DNA from 4 places in the Marinovum sp. E3 genome. Region 1 is predicted to be linked to each of the others. Evidence: riboswitches for the same ligand, from Rfam matches in the RefSeq annotation. Region 1 holds a riboswitch; each other region holds the start of a gene.
The links. A riboswitch is a leader RNA that binds a small molecule or an ion and turns the genes downstream of it on or off. The one in region 1 is predicted to bind cobalamin.

Region 2: another riboswitch for cobalamin. It lies ahead of AC0J5K_RS11790 (TonB-dependent receptor plug domain-containing protein); the one in region 1 lies ahead of AC0J5K_RS11025 (DUF1636 family protein).
Region 3: another riboswitch for cobalamin. It lies ahead of AC0J5K_RS18205 (ABC transporter substrate-binding protein); the one in region 1 lies ahead of AC0J5K_RS11025 (DUF1636 family protein).
Region 4: another riboswitch for cobalamin. It lies ahead of AC0J5K_RS11820 (hypothetical protein); the one in region 1 lies ahead of AC0J5K_RS11025 (DUF1636 family protein).

Annotation. Positions count from the first base shown of each region.
Region 1 covers NZ_CM146908.1:2,250,344-2,255,691, forward strand. The annotation lists gene AC0J5K_RS11015 (cobyric acid synthase) at 1-822, opposite strand, end outside; gene cobO (cob(I)yrinic acid a,c-diamide adenosyltransferase) at 839-1,450, opposite strand; cobalamin riboswitch at 1,487-1,712, shown strand; gene AC0J5K_RS11025 (DUF1636 family protein) at 1,803-2,216, shown strand; gene cobW (cobalamin biosynthesis protein CobW) at 2,220-3,278, shown strand; gene cobN (cobaltochelatase subunit CobN) at 3,286-5,348, shown strand, end outside.
Region 2 covers NZ_CM146908.1:2,417,118-2,422,465, reverse strand. The annotation lists gene AC0J5K_RS11790 (TonB-dependent receptor plug domain-containing protein) at 1-1,371, opposite strand, end outside; cobalamin riboswitch at 1,487-1,682, opposite strand; gene mraZ (division/cell wall cluster transcriptional repressor MraZ) at 2,527-3,033, shown strand; gene rsmH (16S rRNA (cytosine(1402)-N(4))-methyltransferase RsmH) at 3,037-4,029, shown strand; gene ftsL (cell division protein FtsL) at 4,029-4,394, shown strand; gene AC0J5K_RS11770 (peptidoglycan D,D-transpeptidase FtsI family protein) at 4,391-5,348, shown strand, end outside.
Region 3 covers NZ_JBVTQV010000002.1:164,156-169,503, forward strand. The annotation lists gene queD (6-carboxytetrahydropterin synthase QueD) at 1-146, shown strand, start outside; gene queE (7-carboxy-7-deazaguanine synthase QueE) at 143-850, shown strand; gene queF (preQ(1) synthase) at 866-1,330, shown strand; cobalamin riboswitch at 1,513-1,727, shown strand; gene AC0J5K_RS18205 (ABC transporter substrate-binding protein) at 1,783-2,826, shown strand; gene AC0J5K_RS18210 (FecCD family ABC transporter permease) at 2,862-3,869, shown strand; gene AC0J5K_RS18215 (ABC transporter ATP-binding protein) at 3,866-4,618, shown strand; gene AC0J5K_RS18220 (hypothetical protein) at 5,129-5,348, shown strand, end outside.
Region 4 covers NZ_CM146908.1:2,425,801-2,431,148, forward strand. The annotation lists gene AC0J5K_RS11810 (Mrp/NBP35 family ATP-binding protein) at 1-834, opposite strand, end outside; gene AC0J5K_RS11815 (DUF1127 domain-containing protein) at 1,071-1,283, shown strand; gene AC0J5K_RS11820 (hypothetical protein) at 1,828-2,109, opposite strand; cobalamin riboswitch at 2,259-2,447, opposite strand; gene AC0J5K_RS11825 (ATP-dependent helicase) at 2,610-4,955, opposite strand; gene AC0J5K_RS11830 (TrkH family potassium uptake protein) at 5,305-5,348, opposite strand, start outside.

The DNA.
Region 1 (5,348 bases):
CGCCCCCGGTTCCTGCACCAGCGGATCGAGATCGTCGAAATTGGCGATCCGCGAGAACTGGAGACAAACCACATGCAGCCCGTCGCGGCCGCGCGGCGGCGCAATGTCGAGCGCATCCTCGGCCGGCAGCCGCCAGGCCTCGGGAAACCAGGGCGCGACGCCAAAGCCGCGCCAGCCGGTCTGCGCCTCGATCATCTGGTACCCGTCATCGAACAGTGTCGGATCGCCGCGGAACTTGTTGATCAGAAACCCGGCGATGCGGGCGCGGTCACCCTCGGGCAGCACCGCTTGGGTGCCGACGATCTGCGCGATCACCCCGCCCCGGTCGATGTCGCCACAGAGCACCACCGGCACCTCCGCCGCCTCGGCAAAGCCCATGTTGGCGATGTCGCCGCGCCGCAGGTTGACCTCGGCCGGGCTGCCCGCGCCCTCGACGATCACCAGATCATGCGCCGCCTTCAGGCGTTCGAAACTCTCGAGCACCGCCGCCATCAGCCGTGGTTTCATCTGGCCGTAGTCGCGCGCCCGCGCGGTGGTCAGACGCTTGCCCTGCACCACCACCTGGGCGCCGATATCGGTCTCGGGCTTGAGCAGCACCGGGTTCATGTCGACATGTGGCGCCAGGCCGCAGGCCAGCGCCTGAAGCGCCTGCGCCCGGCCGATCTCGCCGCCCTCGGGGGTCACGGCGGCATTGTTCGACATGTTCTGCGACTTGAACGGCGCCACGCTCAGCCCGCGCCGACGGGCGGCGCGGCAGAGCCCGGCCACCAGCATCGACTTGCCGACATTGGAGCCGGTGCCCTGGATCATCAGCGCCGGCATGCGACGGCCCCCCGGCTCAGAATTCCACGCCCTTCTGGGCCTTGATGCCATCGCGGAACGGATGTTTGACAAGCGTCATCTCGGTCACCAGATCCGCCGCCTCGATCAGCTCGGGCTTGGCATTGCGCCCGGTCAGGCAGACATGGGTCATCTCCGGCTTGCGGGTTTGCAGGAACGCAACCACGTCGTCGATATCGAGATAATCGTTGCGCAGCGCGATGTTGATCTCGTCGAGCAGCACGAACCGGATCTCGGGGTCGAGGATCTGGCTCTTGGCGATCTCCCAGCCGGCCTGCGCCGCGGCGATGTCGCGGGCGCGGTCCTGGGTTTCCCAGGTAAAGCCTTCTCCGGAAACGAAGAACCGGCATTCCTCGGCAAAGCGGTTGCGGATCATTTCGGCTTCGCCGGTGATCCAATTGCCCTTGATGAACTGCACCACGGCGCAGGGCATGCCATGGGCGATACAGCGCAGGATCATCCCGAACCCCGAGGACGACTTGCCCTTGCCGGTGCCGGTATGCACGAGGATCAGGCCCTTCTCGTCGGTCTTGGTCGCCATCATGCGATCGCGCGCGGCCTTGATCTTCTTCATCTTCTCGGCGTGGCGCGCGTTTTTCTCTTCGATCATCCCCATCTCCGGACTTGACTCGTATACGGAATTCGTCCCATGTGCCCTGACGCTGGTGCCTGTGTAAACAGGTGAAAAGGGAATGTGTAACCCTGGTGCCCCGTGACGGGACGCCCGGGCCAAACGCAGCCGCCCCCGCGACCGTGAACGGAAAAGGGCGCTCGAAGCCACTGGCCTGACAGGCCGGGAAGGCAGAGCGACCGCCGGGCCCCGGGCCCAGAATTCCGTGAGCCGGGAGACCTGCCAGCCCGACTGATGAGACCGGACGGGGTGTGCCGGTGTCGGAGTGTGTCCGTTGCCGGCCACCATTCCGCCGATACCCCTGTCTGCCAAGCCGATGGGGCACGCGAGAATGAAAGACTCTGCGCACGAGCAGGACACCACCGCCACCACAACCGAGCTGCTGGTCTGCGTGACCTGCCGCCGCAAGGGCGCCGCGCCCGAGGATGACCGCCGCCCCGGCCAGGTGCTCTTTGACCGGATCACCGCCACCGGTGCGCCCGAAGGGCTGCGGGTGACACCGGTGGAATGCCTGCAAAACTGTTCCAACGCCTGCACCGTCGCCCTGCGCGGCGGCGCCGGGAAATGGACCTATGTCTTTTCCAACGTCGACGAGACCGACGGCGCCGAAATGCTGCTGGCCGGCGCGGCGCAGTATCACGCGGCCGCCGACGGGGTGATCCCCTGGCGCGAACGGCCCGAGCATTTCAAGCGCAACTGCCTGACCCGCATTCCCCCGATCATTGCCACACCCAAGGACGCCTGACCCATGAGCGATCTCGCCAAACTCCCCGTCACCATCGTCACCGGCTTTCTCGGCGCCGGCAAGACGACGCTGATCACCCATCTGATGAAGAACCCCGGCGGCCGTCGGCTGGCGGTGGTGGTCAACGAATTCGGCGATGTCGGCGTCGATGGCGAGATCCTGCGGGACTGCGCCATTCCCGACTGCCCGGCCGAGAACATCGTCGAACTGGCCAATGGCTGCATCTGCTGCACCGTGGCGGATGATTTCATCCCCACCATCGAGGCGCTGATGGCGCTCGACCCGCGCCCCGATCACATCCTGATCGAGACCTCGGGGCTCGCCCTGCCCAAGCCGCTGCTCAAGGCCTTCGAATGGCCGGCGATCCGCGCCCGCGTCACGGTCGACGGGGTGATCGCCCTGGCCGATGCCGAGGCGGTGGCGGCGGGCCGCTTTGCCCCCGACGTCGCGGCGGTGGATGCGCAGCGGCTGGCCGACGACAGCCTCGACCACGAAACGCCGCTGTCGGAGGTCTTCGAAGACCAGATCGCCTGCGCCGACATCGTGCTGCTGACCAAGCCCGACCTTGCCGGGCCGGAGGGCGTCGCCCGGGCCAGGGACCTGATCGCCGCCGAGGCGCCGCGGGTGCTGCCGGTGGTCGAGGTCGCCGAAGGCGCGGTCGATCCCCGCATCATCCTCGGCCTCGGCGCCGCCGCCGAGAGCGATCTCGACGCACGGCCCAGCCACCACGACACCCCGCATGACCACGATCACGAGGATTTCGAAAGCATCGTCGTCGACCTCCCCGAGCTGGCCGATGCCGCCGATCTGGTTGCCGCGATCGAGCGCCTGGCCAAGAGCCACAACATCCTGCGGGTCAAGGGCCATGCCTCGGTTGCCGGCAAGCCGATGCGCCTGCTGGTGCAGGCGGTGGGCGCGCGGGTGCGCCACCAGTTCGACCGGCTCTGGGCCCCCGACGAGGCCCGCCGGAGCCGGTTGGTGGTGATCGCCGAACATGACGACCTGCGCCCGGAGGAAATCCGCGCCGCGCTGACCGACCTCGCGCCGCAGCCCGCGGAGTAACCCGCCGGTGCACGTCGTCTTTCGCGAGAGCCACGGGCTGGAGGATACCGGCACGCCGGTCGACCTGGGGCAAGACCCGGCCGATCTCGTCGTGCTGTCGTTCTCCGACAGCGACCTCGGGGCTTTCGCCGCCGCCTGGCATCGCGGCGGCGGGCCGGCCGGGGCGCTGCCGACGCTGCGGCTGGCCAGCCTCGCGGCCTTGCAGCATCCGCTGTCGGTCGACACCTACGTCGAACAGACGCTGGCCGGGGCCAAGGGCATCCTGGTCCGACTGATTGGCGGCGTGCCCTATTGGGAATACGGTCTGCGCCAGCTTTCCGCGCTGGCGCAATCGCGCGGCATCGCGCTGGCCGTGCTGCCGGCGGACGGCCGCGAGGATGCCCGGCTCGACGCGGTCTCGACCCTACCGGTCTCGACGCTCCGGCGGCTGGCGCATCTCTGCGACACCGGCGGCGCGGTGGCCGCACAGGCGGCGCTGGCGCAGCTGGCGCTGGCCTCGGGGCTCTATGCCGCTCCGGTCCCCGGCTCCAAGGCGTTGCCGCCGATGGGGCTCTGGACGCCCGAGACCGGCGCGATGGCCCCCGATGCCGATCCGCCGCGCCCGACACCGGTCCAGAACGGGCCCCTGGCGGGCCGCAAGCTTCTCGTGGTGTTCTACCGCTCCTATCTGGTGGCGGCCGACATGGCGCCGGTCGAGGCGCTGTTTGCCGCCTTCCGGGCCGCGGGCGCCGAAGTCATCGGGCTCTACGCGCCCTCGCTCAAGCTGCCGGAACTGACCGAATACCTGCGTGCCGCGGTCAGCGCGCAATCGCCCGACGCCATTGTCAATCTCACCGCCTTTTCCGGCCGTGGCGCGGCCGGGGCCTCGGTGCTCGACGCCGCCGGCGTGCCGGTGTTTCAGGCGGCCCTCGCGACCTCGACGCACGCCGCCTGGCAAGCCGCCGAACGCGGGCTGTCGCCAGCCGATCTGGCGATGCATGTGGTGCTGCCGGAAGTCGATGGCCGGCTGATGGGCGGCGTGGTGTCGTTCAAGGCAGAGGCCGAGCGCGACCCCGATCTGCAATTCGCCCGCCGGCAACACCGGCCGGTGCCGGAGCGCATCGCCGCGCTGGTCGCGCGGGTCGGCGGCTGGCTGCGTCTCGCCGGGCGCGCCCCGGCGGAACGGCGGCTGGCGCTGGTGCTCTCGACCTATCCCGGCAAGCACTGGAACCTCGGCCATGCGGTGGGGCTCGACGCGCCCGCCTCGGCCAAGGCGATCCTGTCCGATCTGCGCGCGGCGGGCCACGATATCGCCGAGGCCGGCGATCTCACCTCGCGGTTGCAGAGCGACGCGATCAAACTGCCGCTTGCGGCCTATCACGATGCCCTCGCCCGCCTGCCCGAGCCGTTGCGCGACCAGCTTGCCGAGAGCTGGGGGCCGCCGGAGACGGATGCGCTCTGCCGTGACGGCGCCTTTCACTTTGCCGCCGTCGACCTCGGCGGCGCGCTGGTCGCCTTGCAGCCCGAGCGCGGCGAGACGCGGGCGCGCGACGACGACTACCACGATCTCTCGCGGGTGCCCCGCCACGGCTATGTCGCCTTTTACCTGATGCTTCAGAACCGTGCCGATGCGCTGATCCACATTGGCGCCCATGGCACGCTGGAATGGCTGCCCGGGAAATCCGTTGCCTTGTCCGAGACCTGCTGGCCCGAGGCGCTGACCGGCGCCTTGCCGGTGATCTATCCCTTCATCGTCAACGATCCCGGCGAGGCGGCGCAGGCCAAGCGGCGGATCGGCGCGGTGACGCTAGGCCATCTGCCACCGCCTCTGGCCGACAGCGACACGCCCGACCGGCTGGCCCATCTCGAGGCGCTGCTGGACGAGTTCTCCAATGCCGACGGGCTCGATCCACGCCGCCGCGACCGGCTTCAGGCCGATATCCGCGCCGAGGCGCAGGCGCGCGGCGTCGAGGACGACCTGGGCCTCGATCGCGCCAGCTCCACCGCCGAGGCGATCACCCGCATCGACCGCTTTGTCTGTGACATCAAGGAAAGCCAGTTCGGCGAGGGGCTGCATGTCTGGGGCCGCGC
Region 2 (5,348 bases), 170 kb from region 1:
CTTCGAGGTTTCGGGATCGAGATCGGGGTTGCCGGCAAAGCCGTCGTAAAGCTCGTAGCCCGAAGGCGCGCGGAAGCCGGTGGCGGCATTGGCGCGGAAGATCAGGTCATCCATCGGGCGATAGACGGCCGAGAGACGGCCGGTGGTATGGCCGCCAAATTCGGAATGTACGTCATGGCGCAGCGCGGCCGAGAGGTTCCACATATCGTTCGGTGCCCAGGTCAGTTCGGCAAAGGTGCCGTTGACGGTGGTGTCCTGGCTCTGTCCGTCGACAAAGAGGCCGAAAATCGTGTGGTCCAGCGCCACGGCGGTGTCGAATTCCTCGATCGTGTGATCGGCGCCAAATGCCAGCCGCGCGGTGGCGCCAAGATCGACGCCGCCCTGGTAGCGGTATTCCATCCGGGTGCCGGTATAGTCGAAGCGGTCGTCGGAGATGCCGCCAAAGCTGGCCGAGGTGCCTGTCAGCGTGCGGTCGATGCGGAACCAGGCGGCCGAGACCGAATGATCCACCGCGCCGGTGACGAAATCAAAGCCGATGCGGGCGCCGTTCTGTTTCTTGACCGTCAGCTCGTCGGGGCTGCCGTCAGATACCACGCCGCCCGAGGCCTCGTCATATTCATAGTCCGAGCGCTCGTCGAAGAACGACAGATGCATCACCAGATCGGGCGAGCCCAGTTCGTAAGAGCCGGCAAAGCTCAGCCGGGTGGCCGAAAAGCCGTCTTCCTCGTCATTGCCGTCGTTTTCGTCGGCGGCGGAAAATCCGTCCGAGCGGGCGTGAGAAAAGGTCAGCGCGCTGTCGTAGCCATCGCCGGCCGTGGTCAGGGTCACGGCGCTGCGCAGGGTTTCGTAGCTGCCGTATTCCGAGGCGATCTGCACGCCGAACCCGTCCTTGTCGGCGGTTTTGGTGGTGATGTTGATCACCCCGCCAAGCGCCTCGGAGCCATAAAGCGCCGATTGCGCGCCGCGCAGGATCTCGATGCGCGAGATGTCCGACGTCATCAGCCCGCCGAAATCAAAGGCCACCTGGGTGCCGCTCGGATCGGATACGTCGATACCATCGACGCGCACCTGGATGTTGTTCTGCCCGACGCCGCGAATCGAGACCCCGGCAGAGGTGCCCAGCGGGCCGGTGGCGCGGATCGTCACGCCGGGCTGGCGGGCGAGAAAATCGATCACCCGGGTCTCGCCGGTGGCCTCCAGGTCGTCCTCGGTGATCACGGCGGCGGAAACCCCGGTCTCGTCGGCGGGTGCCGCCTCGAGCCCGGCCGAAAGGATCAGCACGCCGAGATCATAGGCGTCGTCCTGGGCAAGAGCAGGGGTGGCACAGAGCGCGGAGAGCGCGGCGCTGGTCATCAGGGTGGAGCGGGTCATTTTGTATCCCTCGAAGGCCGGTCGGGCCGATTGACGTTTCGGAGGGAACAGCGCCCACCGTTTCAGTGAAGTCACCGCGACGGGGTTGCCGTTATCCGTGACGCGCCCCGCGTCGGGATAGGGTGAGCTCCTGGCAGGTCTCCTGACTTCGCGGGTCGTTGCATCCGCCGGGCCTTCCCGCGGCCGGCGGCCACAGTGGCAGTTTCCGAAGGTGCTCGCCGCTCACAGTTGCGGGGGCAGTCGCGGCTTTGCACCGCGTTCCCTTTTCACGAACCCCTTGCGAGGCCCGAACCAAGACAGGCTTCGTCTAATTGTGCCGGCTCAGCCTGGCAAGACGGCAATTCGCACGCCCCGCCACGCGGCTTCAGGTGCGGCATGGCGGCCACGCCGGCGCCTTTTTGGGAATCCATGGCCGTAGAGGGCCTGAATGGCCCTGGCGGGCGGGCGCGGCCCCGGCGGGAAATCAGGACCGCGCCGGGAAACCATGGGACATACGGGAAATCGTGGGACGGATGGGAATTCATGGCACCGGCCCAATCCGGTGCGGCGACAGAATCAAGAATTGGCTCTCGATTCCGTGATTCGTGTGTGAGTCACAGCGCCGGAATCGCCAAAATCCGCAAAAGCAGGCGCGGCAGAATTTGGGGAAACGGGTAAATCACGGCGCTGCCCCGAAAATTCCGGGATTTCGTGGGAAAAAAGCCACAGCGCCTCAATTACTATATATGGTATGAGCAAAAAGCCGCTTCCGCTATAAATTCCAAAAACAGTATCAATTTTACCCCAAGATGTTGTTTTCCACAGGGGGTGTGGACAATATGATGTGGGTCTTTCCCAATTTTGCCTGTTGATTTCCATAATTTCCCATGGCATCCCTTATATCACGATGAGGGACGGAGACAGGGGCAGCAAACGACCCCGCAACCAACTCCGAACAAAAGCAAAAACAGGTTTCATACAGGCATCCGCCTTTCATCGTGAAACAGAGATCCGGCGCGCGGGCGAGCAGACATCCCCCCAGGTGGCGCGCGCAGCTGGACATCCCGCAAGAGCGGGACAGGCGGCGGGTTGATCAGTGGCAGCAGATCAATCCGCCGTTTTTACATCCAAGACATGGGGGGTTTCGCGGGGGCGCGGGCAAAGGACGGCAGGACAGTGAGCCGCAGGTTCAGAGGCGAAAGCCGCCACAAGGTGGATACAAAGGGCAGGGTGTCGATCCCGGCCCTGTTTCGCCGTGTGCTGGAAGCTGCTGATCCGAATTGGAAATCCGGCGAAAACCCCGAGCTCGTAATTGTCTATGGCGATCACCGGCGCAACTACCTCGAATGTTACACGATGGAGGCGATCGACGAGGTCGACGCCAAGATCGATGCCATGCCGCGCGGGTCGATGCAGCGCAAGATGCTGCAACGGCTGTTTCACGGCCAATCCTATCCCACCAACGTCGACGAGACCGGCCGCCTGGTCCTGCCCGCCAAGCTGCGGGACAAGATCGGTCTGGAAAAAGAGGCCTTTTTCATCGCCGCCGGTGACACCTTTCAAATCTGGCACCCGGACACCTACGAGAAGGAAGAGCTGGCCAAGACCGAAGAGTGGCTCGACGAGCTGCCCGAGGATTTTGACCCGCTGTCCTTCCTCGATGGACCGGCAGAGGGAGCCTGAGCCATGGCCGCCGCTGCTGTCACACCCCCCGCGGCCCCGCATATCCCCGTTCTGATCCGACCGCTGATCGCGGCGGTCTCGCCGGTGGCGGGCACTTGGATCGACGGCACCTTCGGCGCCGGGGGCTATACCCGCGCCCTGCTTGACGCCGGCGCTGATGAGGTCGTGGCGATCGACCGCGACCCGCTGGCCTTTGAGCTGGCGGCCGACTGGATGGCCGGCTACGGCGCCCGCATCCGCCCGGAACAGACGGTCTTTTCCAAGATGGACGAGGTTGCCGATCAGGTGGACGGCGTGGTGCTCGATCTCGGGGTCTCCTCGATGCAGCTTGACCGGGCCGAACGCGGCTTTTCCTTCATGAAGGACGGCCCGCTCGACATGCGGATGAGCCAGGACGGCCCCAGCGCCGCCGATCTGGTCAATTCCGCCACCGAGCAGGACTTGGCCGAGATCCTCTATGTCTTTGGCGAGGAACGTGCCTCGCGCCGGATCGCCAGGAACATCGTCAAGGCCCGCACCGAAGCGCCGTTTGAAACCACGCTGCAACTGGCCGGGGTGATCGAACGTTCGCTGCCGCGCGCCAAGCCGGGGCAGAGCCATCCCGCAACGCGCTCGTTCCAGGCGCTGCGGATTGCGGTGAACGACGAATATACCGAGCTGTTCGAAGGGCTGATGGCCGCAGAACGGGTGCTGCGGCCGGGCGGCCTGCTGGCGGTGGTGACCTTTCATTCGATCGAGGACCGGATGGTCAAACGCTTCCTTCAGGCCCGCGCCGGACATTCTGGCAATTTCAACCGATACGCGCCGCAGGTCGAGGCGGTGCCGGCCCAGTTCGAGATCGTCACCCGCAAGGCCGCCGGCCCCGACAAGCAGGAACTGGCCGAGAACCCGCGCTCGCGTTCGGCGCGGCTGCGGGTGGCCCGGCGCACCGAAGTGCCGGCCGGGGAGATCGACGCCAAATCCATCGCCATGCCGCAACTCAAGAGGACAAGGTAATGCGCTCCGTTCTGTATGTGATGACAGCGCTGACGGTGATCGGGCTGGCCTTCTGGGCCTACCACGAGAACTACGAAACGCAGGAAGCCATTGAAAAGACGGCCAAGCTTCAGAGCGAGATCGGTGCGGCCCGGGTCCGACTTTCGGTGTTGCGTGCGGAATGGGCCTATCTCAACCGGCCCGACAGGTTGCGCGATCTGGCCGAGCTGAACTTTGACCGCCTCGGCCTGCTGCCGCTGCGGCCGCGGCATTTCGGCAATGTCGATCAGGTGGCCTTTCCGGCGCCGGTGTTCGACGATTTCGCGCCGATCACCAATTCCGTTGTCACCTCCTCGCAAGGCGCAGAGCAAGAGCAAGAGCCATGATCCGCACACCGCTGCGCCCCTTGGCGCGCATCCTCGACGCCCGACAAAAGGGCGAAAACCCCGATGCCATCGAACGCGAGAACCTGCGGCTGCGCCACGAAGAGATTCGCGACCGGCTCCGGTTGCGCGCCGAGCAGCGGCTGTTGTTGCTGGGTATCATGTATTTCTGCGCCTTCCTGGTGATCGCCGTGCGCATGGGCGGGCTGGCCGCCTCCGAGGCGACCGAGCCGCGAGCCGCCACCAATGGCGCGTCGATCATCGGCCAGCGCGCCGATATCGTCGACCGCAGGGGCCGCATTCTGGCGACAAACATGGAGGTCTATTCGCTCTATGCCCATCCGCAGCAGATGATCGATCCGCTGCGCGCGGCCGAGGAACTGGGCAAGATTTTCCCCGAGATCGACGTCGCCGACCTCAAGAAGCGGTTCACCTCCGAACGAAAATTCATGTGGATTCGCAAAAAGCTGAGCCCCGAGCAGAAGCAGGCGGTGCATGACATCGGCGAACCCGGGCTGCTGTTCGGCCCGCGCGAGATGCGGCTCTATCCCAACGGCGCGGTGGCCGCGCATGTGCTGGGCGGCTACGGCTTCGGCCGCGAGGGTGTGCATTCCGCCGAGGTGCTGGGCACCGCCGGCATCGAGAAGTTCGAAGACAAGTTGCTGCGCGATCCGGCACGCGAGGGCGCGCCGCTGGAACTGTCCATCGATCTGACGCTACAGGCGGCGGCCGAAAAGGTGCTTTACGGCGGTATGAAGATCATGGGCGCCAAGGGCGCGACCGCCATTCTGATGGACGCCAGCAATGGCGAGATCCTCTCGCTGGCCAGCCTGCCGGACTTCGATCCGAACGACCGGCCGCTGCCGGCGCTTGGGGATGATCCTTCGATCAGCCCGCTGTTCAACCGGGCGGTGCAGGGGGTCTACGAGTTGGGGTCGACCTTCAAGATCTTTGCCG
Region 3 (5,348 bases), on a different replicon from region 1:
GCCATCTGAATGACATTTTCGATGTGCCCTCCACCGCCGAGCACATGGCCCGCCATTTTTACGACTGGTGTGCCGCGCGTTGGCCCGAGACCAGCGCCGTGATGATCAGCGAGACGCCGAAAACCTGGGCAGAGTACCGGCCATGACCCTGCGCATCGCCGAGATATTCGGGCCGACGATCCAGGGCGAGGGCGCATTGATCGGTGAGCCCACGGTTTTTATCCGCGCCGGTGGCTGCGACTACAGGTGCAGCTGGTGCGACAGCCTGCATGCCGTTGAAAGCCGGTATCGCCATACTTGGGCGCCGTTGAGCGACGTGGAAATCTGGGATGAGGTGCTGCGTCTTTCGAACGGTCAGCCGTTGACGGTCTCGATCAGCGGCGGCAATCCCGCGATCCAGGATTTCGCTCCGGTGATCGCGCGGGGACGTGCGGCGGGGTATCGCTTCGCCTGCGAGACACAAGGTTCCTTGGCCAGAGATTGGTTTGCGGAGCTCGACACGCTGGTTTTGTCGCCGAAACCCCCCTCGAGCGGCGAAACGGTGGACTGGGATGCCTTCGATGGCTGTGTCTCCGCCGGCAAGCCGGCGCGGCAGTCGGTGATGAAGATCGTCGTCTTCGACGAGACCGATTACCAATGGGCCAAAGCCGCCCATGCCCGCCACCCGGACCTGCCGCTCTACCTCCAGCCGGGCAACGCCGAGGTCGACCCCGACACGCCGGTCGATCTGCGGGCCCTGTCTGCCCGGCTGGAATGGCTGACCGACAGCGCGATGGCCGACGGCTGGTTCGCCCCCCGCATCCTGCCGCAGCTTCATGTCCTGATCTGGGGCAACAAGCGCGGCGTCTGACCTTAAGGAGCCCCCATGTCCGAAAATATCTACAGCGATCTCAAGCAGCTTGGCGGCGAAACCCGCATTCCCGCCAGCCCGGAAGAGGCTGAACTGGAGCGTGTGCCCAACCCACAGGCCGACCTGGCCTATAATGTGCGCTTCACAGCGCCGGAATTCACCTCGCTCTGCCCGATGACCGGACAGCCGGATTTTGCCCACCTGGTGATCGACTACGTACCCGGCGCCTGGCTGGTGGAATCGAAATCGCTGAAACTGTTCCTGACCTCCTTTCGAAATCATGGTGCGTTTCACGAGGATTGCACGATCTCTATCGCACGCCGCCTGGTCGATTTCCTCGAACCGCAATGGCTGCGGATCGGCGGCTACTGGTATCCGCGCGGCGGCATTCCGATCGACGTGTTCTGGCAGACCGCCCCGCGTCCCGAGGGCCTCTGGCTGCCCGATCAAGGCGTGCCGCCCTATCGCGGCCGGGGTTGAAAAGCAGAGCAAGCGTTTCGGGACTGCCAGGATAGCAGCCGCTACTCCCCGACAACTGTCAAATGGGGGAGTAGCACGCAAAAAGGCATTCAAAAACAGTGATCTAAAATGGCGCGCCTTTGCAGGCAGGTGATTGAATTCGCCACCGGAAGAATCTGGCTTGACAAACCAGGTTGTGAAGAAGAACTTCCGGCGCGAACGGTTCCCAATCGGGATGAAAAGGGAACCCGGTGCCAAGCCTTCTGGCTTGAACTCCGGGACTGCCCCCGCAACTGTAGGCGGCCGTTTCGACCCATGCGCCCGTCGGGCGATGCCACTGTGTCACAGAACAGGCACGGGAAGGCGGGTTGGAACGATGGCCGCGAGTCAGGAGACCTGCCGTTCCGGCCTGCGATGGAGCAGAGCCGAAATTTCAATGCGCACCGGACGGGGTGTCCGGAAAAGGAGCGTCAATGATCCAAATAGCTCGCGGCCGCGGTCGTATCCTCTGTGTGCTTGCAACTGCCATTCTCGCATCAACTGCCTTGCGGGTTCAGGCCCAGGCAACCACCTATCCTCTTGAAATCCGCAACTGCCAGAGGGACTTGATCCTGGATGCAGTTCCGGAGCGCGTGGTGGCGATCGGACAGGGCACAACCGAAATCTTGCTCTCGCTCGGCCTGGCCGACAAGATCGTCGGTAGCGCAATCTGGCTGGCGCCTTTGCCAGAGGAATTGGCCGAGCAGGGCCAAGCCTTGCCGCGGCTGGCGGATAAGTCGCCCAGTTTCGAAGCGGTGCTGGACACCCGCCCCGATTTCGTCGCGAGTCAGTGGATCAACGACATCGCTCCCGAACAGGCGCGGGTCGGCACCTTTTCCCAGTTCGGAGATTTCGGCATTGCCACCTATGTGTCGCCGGCCGAATGCGCCAAAAGCGATTTCAGCACCGGCAGCGGTGACGGAGCCCGGTCTCAAGCCTGGTCCATGGACCTACTATCCCGCGAGATTGCTGAGCTTGCCGGCATTTTCGATGTGTCGGACGCCGGTGCGGCTCTGATCGAACGCAACGCGGCGCGGATCGAAACCGCAAAGGCACATGTACGCGGGCTGCGAGCAGGCGACGTTTCGGTTCTCTTCTGGTTTTCCTCACCGCAGACCGAGGGAGAAGCCTATGTGGCCGGCCGTTACGGGGCCCCGGCTTGGATCTCGGATATCGTCGGGGTCCGCAATGTCATCACCTCGGAAGAAGAATGGCCGCTGGTGGGATGGGAAACAATTTCGGGCCTCGACCCGGATGTAATCGTGCTGGGAAAGATGGATCGGCGCCGTCTGCCGGCCGATGACGTCGCCGCCAAGCGCGCGTTCCTGCAAAGCGATCCTGTGGCCAGTCAGCTGAGCGCAGTGCGCAATGGCTGGTTGATTGAAATGGACGCTCAGTCGATGAACCCGACTCTGCGCGCGGTAGACGGGGTCGAAACGCTTGCCGCCGGCCTACGAGCCTTCGGCCAAGCACGGTGATCGCCGAGGCGCGCCCCGCGCCCAGGTCGCGCAGGATGGCCCTTGGGCCGTTTCTGCTGGTCTCGGCCGTGGCTCTGGTCCTTGCTACGGCGGGGGCCATTTTGCTGGGCGAGATTGCGGTAACGCCCCGAGACGTGACCCGGACACTGGCCAACCGTATTCTGGGCTTGGATCTGGAAGTCGATCCGATCCGGGAAGGCATCATCTGGCACTATCGTCTCAGCCGTGCCGCCGTTGCGATCTGTGTCGGCGCGGCTCTGGCGGTCTGTGGCACCGTTCTTCAGGCTCTATTGCGCAATCCGCTGGCCGAACCATATTTGCTTGGTATTTCGGCAGGGGCATCGACCGGCGCGGTCACGGTAATTGTTCTGGCGCTCGGCGCGGGGGCGCTGTCCGTCTCCGCAGGTGCCTTTGTGGGCGCGACGGTGGCCATTCTCTTCGTCGCAATCCTGGTGCGTGAAACCGGCGGCGGGACCGAGCGCATTATACTTGCGGGTATTGCAGGCTCGCAGCTCTTCAATGCGGTAACTTCCTTCATCGTCACGTCTTCGGCCAATGCCGAACAGACGCAAGGGATCCTGTTCTGGCTTTTGGGAAGCCTTGGCAGCATCCGTTGGCCGGATGCCTGGCTTTCCTTCCCGATCATGGTCATTGGCTTGGCCATCTGTCTCTACCGTGCCAGGGCGCTTGATGCCTTCGCCTTCGGCGAGGACGCCGCTGCTTCGCTGGGCGTGGACGTCGCGCGCGTTCGCCTTGAACTCTTTGCGGTCACCGCATTTCTGACCGCGACGGTGGTCAGCATGGTGGGTGCTGTCGGCTTCGTCGGGCTGGTCATTCCCCATGCGACTCGTTTTCTGGTCGGCCCTGCACATGGCCGCCTGATACTGGCTTCAGCCTTGGCTGGAGGAGTCTTCATGGTTGCAGCGGACGTGTTGTCTCGCATCGTTTTGCCGGGACAGGTGCTGCCCATTGGTGTCATCACTGCGCTGTTCGGTGCTCCGGCCTTTGCTGCTATCCTTTGGCAGTCTCGGAGGGGGAGATGACGCTCAGGGCGGAAGATGTGTCTTGGGCGGCCGGAGGCGCCCCGATTGTGCGTGGGGTTACATTGCGACTGCCCGAACAAGGTGTTCTCGGACTTGTCGGGCCGAACGGATCGGGTAAATCCAGTCTTCTGCGGCTACTCGCAGGATTGCGTCGAGGGACGGGAGGCGCGATCTATTTGGAGGATCGCCCCATCGAGAGCCTCCGCCGCAAAGAGATTGCCCGCCGCCTTGCCCATGTCGAGCAGCAGGCGGACATTGACATCTCCTTGACTGCGCGCGAGGTGGTCGCGCTCGGGCGCCTTCCCTTGCGAGGCGCCTGGAATGGCTGGTCAACTCGTGACGAAGATGCCGTGGCCTCGGCGTTGCAGCGCACGGACATGATCGACCGTGCCGCCCAGCCATGGTCCACGCTGTCCGGCGGCGAGCGACAGCGAATCCTGATTGCGCGGGCCTTGGCACAAGAGCCGCAGGAACTTCTGCTCGACGAACCGACAAACCATCTGGATATCCGCCATCAGCTGGACCTCATGCGCCTCCTTGGCAACTTAGGCACCCGCATCGTCGTTGCCCTGCATGACCTCAATCAGGCGGCCGCCTTTTGCGACGAAATCGCTGTCATGCATCACGGTCAGCTTGTCACGCAAGGCGCGCCAGAGGACGTGCTGGATGAAGAGCTGATCCGCAAAGTTTTCGCGGTGGAGGCAACAATAAACCATGCGGGGTGTGGACTGCGGGTCGCATTCTTTTGATCTTACGCAAAGGTGAAGTTCGCCGCAGCCTACCCCCACACATCCGTGTGGCGATACCCTGCTCTTCTTTTCCCACGGAACCAATATAAATCGCCGTTGTGGTAAGCTGCGCGTGGCCCATCCATTTCTGCACGATGTGCTACGGAACGCCGTTCACCGTGGCATTGATTCCGAAGCCATGACGCAGAGGCTTCGGACTGCGATGCGGCACATCAGGAATGTCAGCCTCGATCAACGCGTCCTTGATGTTGAGCTATTCCGCACATGAGCGCCGGCTCTGGCGTTGCATTCGTGCAGGTGTGCATAGATAGCTGATCAGTTTCGGTTGTAACTGGTGCCACCCCCGTAAGAGGCTATTGGAGTTTCGCCCGAGCACAGTCCCAAAGGTGTTCAATTCCTCGGTAACGAATAGTGCACGAGCAGGTTTGAGATACCATATTTACAAAGCAACTTGGAGCTGGGGTCGTAGCCTTCATGTTCTTCGCCCCAGCAAGGGGAAGGAGAAATACCATGTGGAAGCGTTTGATCAGCCTGAGCCTGACCTTTGGACTGGCAGCTCTTGGCCCCCCCGCCTCCGCTCAGATGACCTGCGGGTCTCGCGAGACCATCCGGGGCACGCTGGAAACTGTCTACCAAGAAAGCTTGGTTGGCCGCGGCCTTCAGTCCTCCACGCGTATGGTCGAAGTCTGGCGCGCCAGCGAGCAAGGCAATTGGACAATTCTCGTCGTGA
Region 4 (5,348 bases), 180 kb from region 1:
GAACAGCGACATGTTCTCGATCATTCCCAGGATCGGGGTCTTCAGGGTATGGAACATGTCCACCGCCTTGCGCGCATCCAGCAGCGCCACGTCCTGCGGCGTCGAGACGACGATGGCCCCCGACAGCTCGGAGCGTTGGCACAGCGTCAGCTGCACGTCACCGGTGCCCGGCGGCAGATCGACAAGCAGCACGTCAAGCTCGCCCCAGGCCACCTGCCCCAGCATCTGCTGCAACGCCCCCATCAGCATCGGACCGCGCCAGACCACCGCCTTGGCCGGATCGAGCATCAACCCGATCGACATCATGGTCACGCCATGCGCCACCAACGGTTCGATGATCTTGCCGTCGGGGCTGGCGGGGCGTTGCGACACGCCCATCATGCGCGGCTGTGACGGGCCGTAGATATCGGCGTCGAGCAGGCCCACCTTCTTGCCGGCGCGGGCCAGCGCCACGGCGAGATTCGACGAAACGGTGGATTTGCCCACCCCGCCCTTGCCCGAGGCGATGGCGATGATGCGCTTGACGCCCGCGGGTTTCATTGGGCCGGCCTGGGGCTTGGGATGGCCGCCGACCTTGAGGCTCGGCGGGGTCTTGGCCTCATGCGCGGTCAGCACCGCATGCACCTCGCGCACGCCGGAGATCGAAGCCACGGCCCGTTCGGTCGCGGCGCGCAGCGGCTCCATCTGGCGGGCCATCTCGGGCGAGGGCGCCTCGATCACATAGCGCACCACACCGTCCTCGATATTCAGCGCTCGAATCAAATCGCGCGAAATCAGGTCTCCGCCACCGGGAATCTCGAACCTTGCCAGCTCTTTTCGGATGATCTCTTCCATGATTTTCCTGCCCCAATCTGGGTCGCGGTGCCGCGTATCACCTCACAAAACCGCGATATTCAACCTATGCGAGTAAATTACGACTTTAGTCTTAAGGTCTACTCGCGTCTAAGCGCTTACACATGCAATTGCTGCATAGCAGCATTGATCGCACTTGGGATTGTGCGCACGCAGCATTCGACTACATTGATGTCAACGAAACGAACAGACACTGACGACAACAAAGGCGAAACGCCATGGCAGACATCACCACGAACACCCCCGTTCAGGCCGGACTGAACAAACGCTTCCAGGCTGCGCTCAAGTCCCTCACCGCACGTTATGCACAGTACCGCGTGTATCGGGAAACCATGAACGAGTTGCAAGGCCTGTCGAACCGCGAGCTCGCCGATCTCGGCCTGAGCCGCAGCGAAATCCGCCGCGTGGCCTATCACGCAGCCTATAACTGATACCGGATCAGAAGGCTCTCTCCTCCTCCCTGAGTCTTCTGTGTCTCAGCGGCGACATCTCTCCTCCTCCCTGATGTCGCCGCCTTTTACACCGGGCCGGCAAGCGGCCCAGACAGAATTCCCTGCCGCCCTCCTCCCAATAGCGGTCGGGAATACCAGGACCAAAGGCCCCTCCTCCCAATAGGCCCGCGGTCCGCTCCAGCCGGCGCTTCGTCTCCTCCCATTCAGGAGCGCTGGTGTTGAAAAGACGGCGGCACACCTCCCGTGCCGCCGTTCTTCCCCCCGGGGGCATAGCAGTTTCAGGGCTCCGGCCCGCCGCCACGCCGGATGCGTGACGCCGGCAAAGACATAGAATTTCCCGCCGCTCTCCTCCCTTTGCGGTCGGGAATACCCGGACCGAAGGCTCCTCCTCCCAAATGGCCTGAGGTCCGACCGGCACTGACGCTTCGTCTCCTCGCATTCAGGAGCGTCGGTCAAAATAAGACGGCGGCACACCTCCCGTGCCGCCGTTCTTATTTTCGGGGTTCCTTTCCGGGGTCCGAAGTCACGCGCGCCCCCGTCGCCGCGCCCGGGCGCCACCGCGCCGCTCCGGCGCGATATTCGCCGTGACACAAGCCTCGTCCAGACACTTCAGAAACAGCGCCACCGCCCGACCCTGCCCGGCCTGCGGCCGGACCCGCACGGCCGCGGCCGCCGCCGCGGCCGAAACCGGCACCCCGGGTGGCAGCGACAGCACCCAGCGGACAAAACCGGCGCGCGCCGCGGCCTCGGGCGCGGTCCCCGTCTCGGCATGGCGCAGATCGGCAAGAATACGGGCCAGCATCATGCTGCGGCCCTCCCGTTTGCTGCGGTGAGAGGTCTGGTCATCTCGATCCTTTCCGCCACGCCCCGTGGCCTTGATGCAGAACGGGCAGGCAGAGAGGAAACGGCGGCAAGGCAATGCGCCCGACCCCGCGCCCTGCCCGCCACCCGCGGTTTGACGTCACTGCGAAGGCTGGTTTCCGGGCTCGGCGGGATTGCGGATGCGGCCCCTTCCCGGGCGTGACGCCCAGTGGTACTGACCACATCCCCCGGCCATACCGTTGCGGGGGCAGCGCCGGTCTTTCACCGGCTTCCCAATTCTCCCGCGGCAGAACCGCAGGCACCTTGCCGGATCAGACTACGGGGATTCGGAGCCGCAAGACAGCGTAAAGTCGGTGGAGGCGCCATTCTCCGTCACGCCAGGGCCCCGGGCCTGACCCGGGGCCTCTTGGCAGGCGCGGCATCCGCCGGCCAGAGCTCCCGCGGCGCGTCCCGGGACGGGATCATTGTCGGCGAAGTCCGGGCTCAGAACGGCACGTCATCGGCGGCGTTGATGAAGCGTGCGACCACCTTCTTGACGCCGGCCTTCTCGAAATCGATCTCGATCTTGTCGCCCTCGATGCCCACCACCGCGCCATAGCCGAACTTCTGGTGGAACACCCGCTCGCCCATGGTGAAGCTCGAGATCGCCGTCGCGTCGATCACCGTGTTGCGGCTCTCTTTGGGCTGCGCCATCGGGCGCTGGCTCTGCCGCTCCTGAAGCCGTTTCCAGCCGGGCGAATTGTAGACATTTGCCTCGGCCACCCGGCTTTCCATGCCCGAGCCAAAGCTCTGCCCGGCCATGCCGCCGCCATAGAGCCCCGGCGGAGTGAGCACATCGACATGCGCCTCCGGCAGCTCATCGACAAAGCGCGACGGCAGCTGCGACTGCCACTGGCCAAAGACCCGCCGGTTGGCGGCAAAGCTGATGGTGCAGACCTCCTCGGCGCGGGTGATCCCCACATAGGCCAGCCGTCGCTCCTCCTCCAGGCCCTTGAGGCCGCTCTCGTCCATGCTGCGCTGCGAGGGAAACAGCCCATCCTCCCAACCTGGCAGGAAGACCGCGGGAAACTCCAGCCCCTTTGCGGCATGCAGCGTCATGATCGACACCTTGGCGCCGGCCTCTTCGCTCTCGTTGTCCATGATCAGGCTGACGTGTTCGAGAAAGCCTTGCAGGTTCTCGAACTCCTCCAGCGCCTTGACCAGCTCCTTGAGGTTTTCCAACCGGCCCGGCGCCTCGGGCGTCTTGTCGTTCTGCCAATGGGTGGTGTAGCCGCTTTCGTCGAGGATGATCTGGGCAAGCTCGACGTGGCTGACGTCCTTCTCGCCGGTCATCCGGCCCCAGCGCGCAAGCCCGTCGAGCAGCCGGGCCAGTTCATTGCCGCCCTTGCCCTTGATCGCCCCGCTCTCCACCGCCAGCCGCGCGCCCTCGACCAGCGGCACGCCAGTGTCGCGCGCCAGACGCTGGATGGTCTGCTGCGCCTTGTCGCCAAGTCCGCGCTTGGGCGTGTTGACGATGCGCTCGAAGGCCAGATCATCCTCGGGGCTGACCACGACGCGGAAATAGGCCATGGCATCGCGGATCTCCATCCGCTCATAGAACCGGGGTCCGCCGATCACCCGGTACGGCAGGCCGATGGTCAGAAAGCGATCCTCGAAGGCGCGCATCTGGTGCGAGGCGCGCACCAGAATCGCCATGTAATCCAGCGAAAATCCCCGCATGCCGCGGGTGCCACCCTGCATCGCTTCGATCTCGTCGCCGATCCAGCGGGCTTCCTCCTCGCCGTCCCAATGGCCGATCAGCCTTACCTTTTCGCCGTCGGGCGCATCGGTCCAGAGTTCCTTGCCCAGACGCCCCGTGTTGCCGGCGATCACCCCGCCGGCGGCGGCCAGGATATGCGGGGTGGAGCGGTAGTTCTGCTCCAGCCGGACCACCTTGGCGCCGGGAAAATCCTTTTCGAAGCGCAGGATATTGCCCACCTCGGCGCCGCGCCAGCCGTAGATCGACTGATCGTCGTCGCCGACGCAGCAGATGTTCTTGTGACCGCCCGCCAGGAGCCGCAGCCAGAGATACTGGGCAACATTGGTGTCCTGGTATTCGTCCACCAGGATATAGCGGAACCAGCGTTGATACTGGGCCAGCACGTCCTCCTGCGTCTGGAAGATCGTCACGCAATGCAGCAGCAGATCGCCGAAATCGCAGGCGTTCAGCTCTTTCAGCCGGGCCTGATACTGGGCATAAAGTTCAACCCCGCGATTGTTGAAGGCTCCGGCCTCGGCGGCGGGCACCTTGTCGGGCGTCCAGGCCCGGTTCTTCCAATTGTCGATGATGTGGCTGAGTTGCCGGGCGGGCCAGCGCTTGTCATCGATCTGTGCCGCCGAAAGCAGCTGTTTCAGCAGGCGGATCTGGTCGTCGGTGTCGAGGATGGTGAAATTCGATTTCAACCCCACCAGCTCGGCGTGTCGGCGCAGCAGCTTGACGCCGATGGCGTGGAAGGTGCCCATCCAGGGCATGCCCTCGACCACCTGGCCCAAAAGCTTGCCGACGCGGAGCTTCATCTCGCGCGCGGCCTTGTTGGTGAAGGTCACCGAAAGGATTTCGTTCGGCCGCGCCTTGCCGGTGTTCAGCAGATGCGCGATCCGCGTGGTCAGTGCCTTGGTCTTGCCGGTGCCGGCGCCGGCCAGCATCAGCACCGGGCCGTCCAGCGCCTCCACGGCCTCGCGCTGGGCCGGGTTCAACCCGTCGAGATAGGGCGCGGGACGCGCCGCCATGGCGCGCTGCGAGAGGGAGGAGGCCGCCTCGAAAGCGTCCATGTCGTCAAAACTGCTCATGCGGCGACTTTACCCGTTCGGACGCGGGCTGAAAAGCCTTGTTCGCTCAATGTTCGCGCGCTTTGTCGCCGACGGACCCAGGGGCTCTGCCCCCGCCCTGCGGGCTCCCCCGGGGATATTTTCGGCCAGAAGAAGCCCGGGACGGCCTTTGGGCGAAATGTCGCCCTGAGACCGCCGCTGCCAGATCCAGCCCCCGCCGCAAGTGCAAACGGGGGCCTTCTCCTGGCGCGGTCATCGGCTTCCCAGCCTGTACCGCAGCTCCAACCTGGCGAGTAAGTGTAAAGAATGTCTTTCTTCTGGCCGAAAATATCCCCGCCGGAGGCATGAAGCGCCGCGAAGCGGCCCTGTGTCACGCCCGCCAGAAGTTCACGGTGAGGATCGCGTAGACCACCA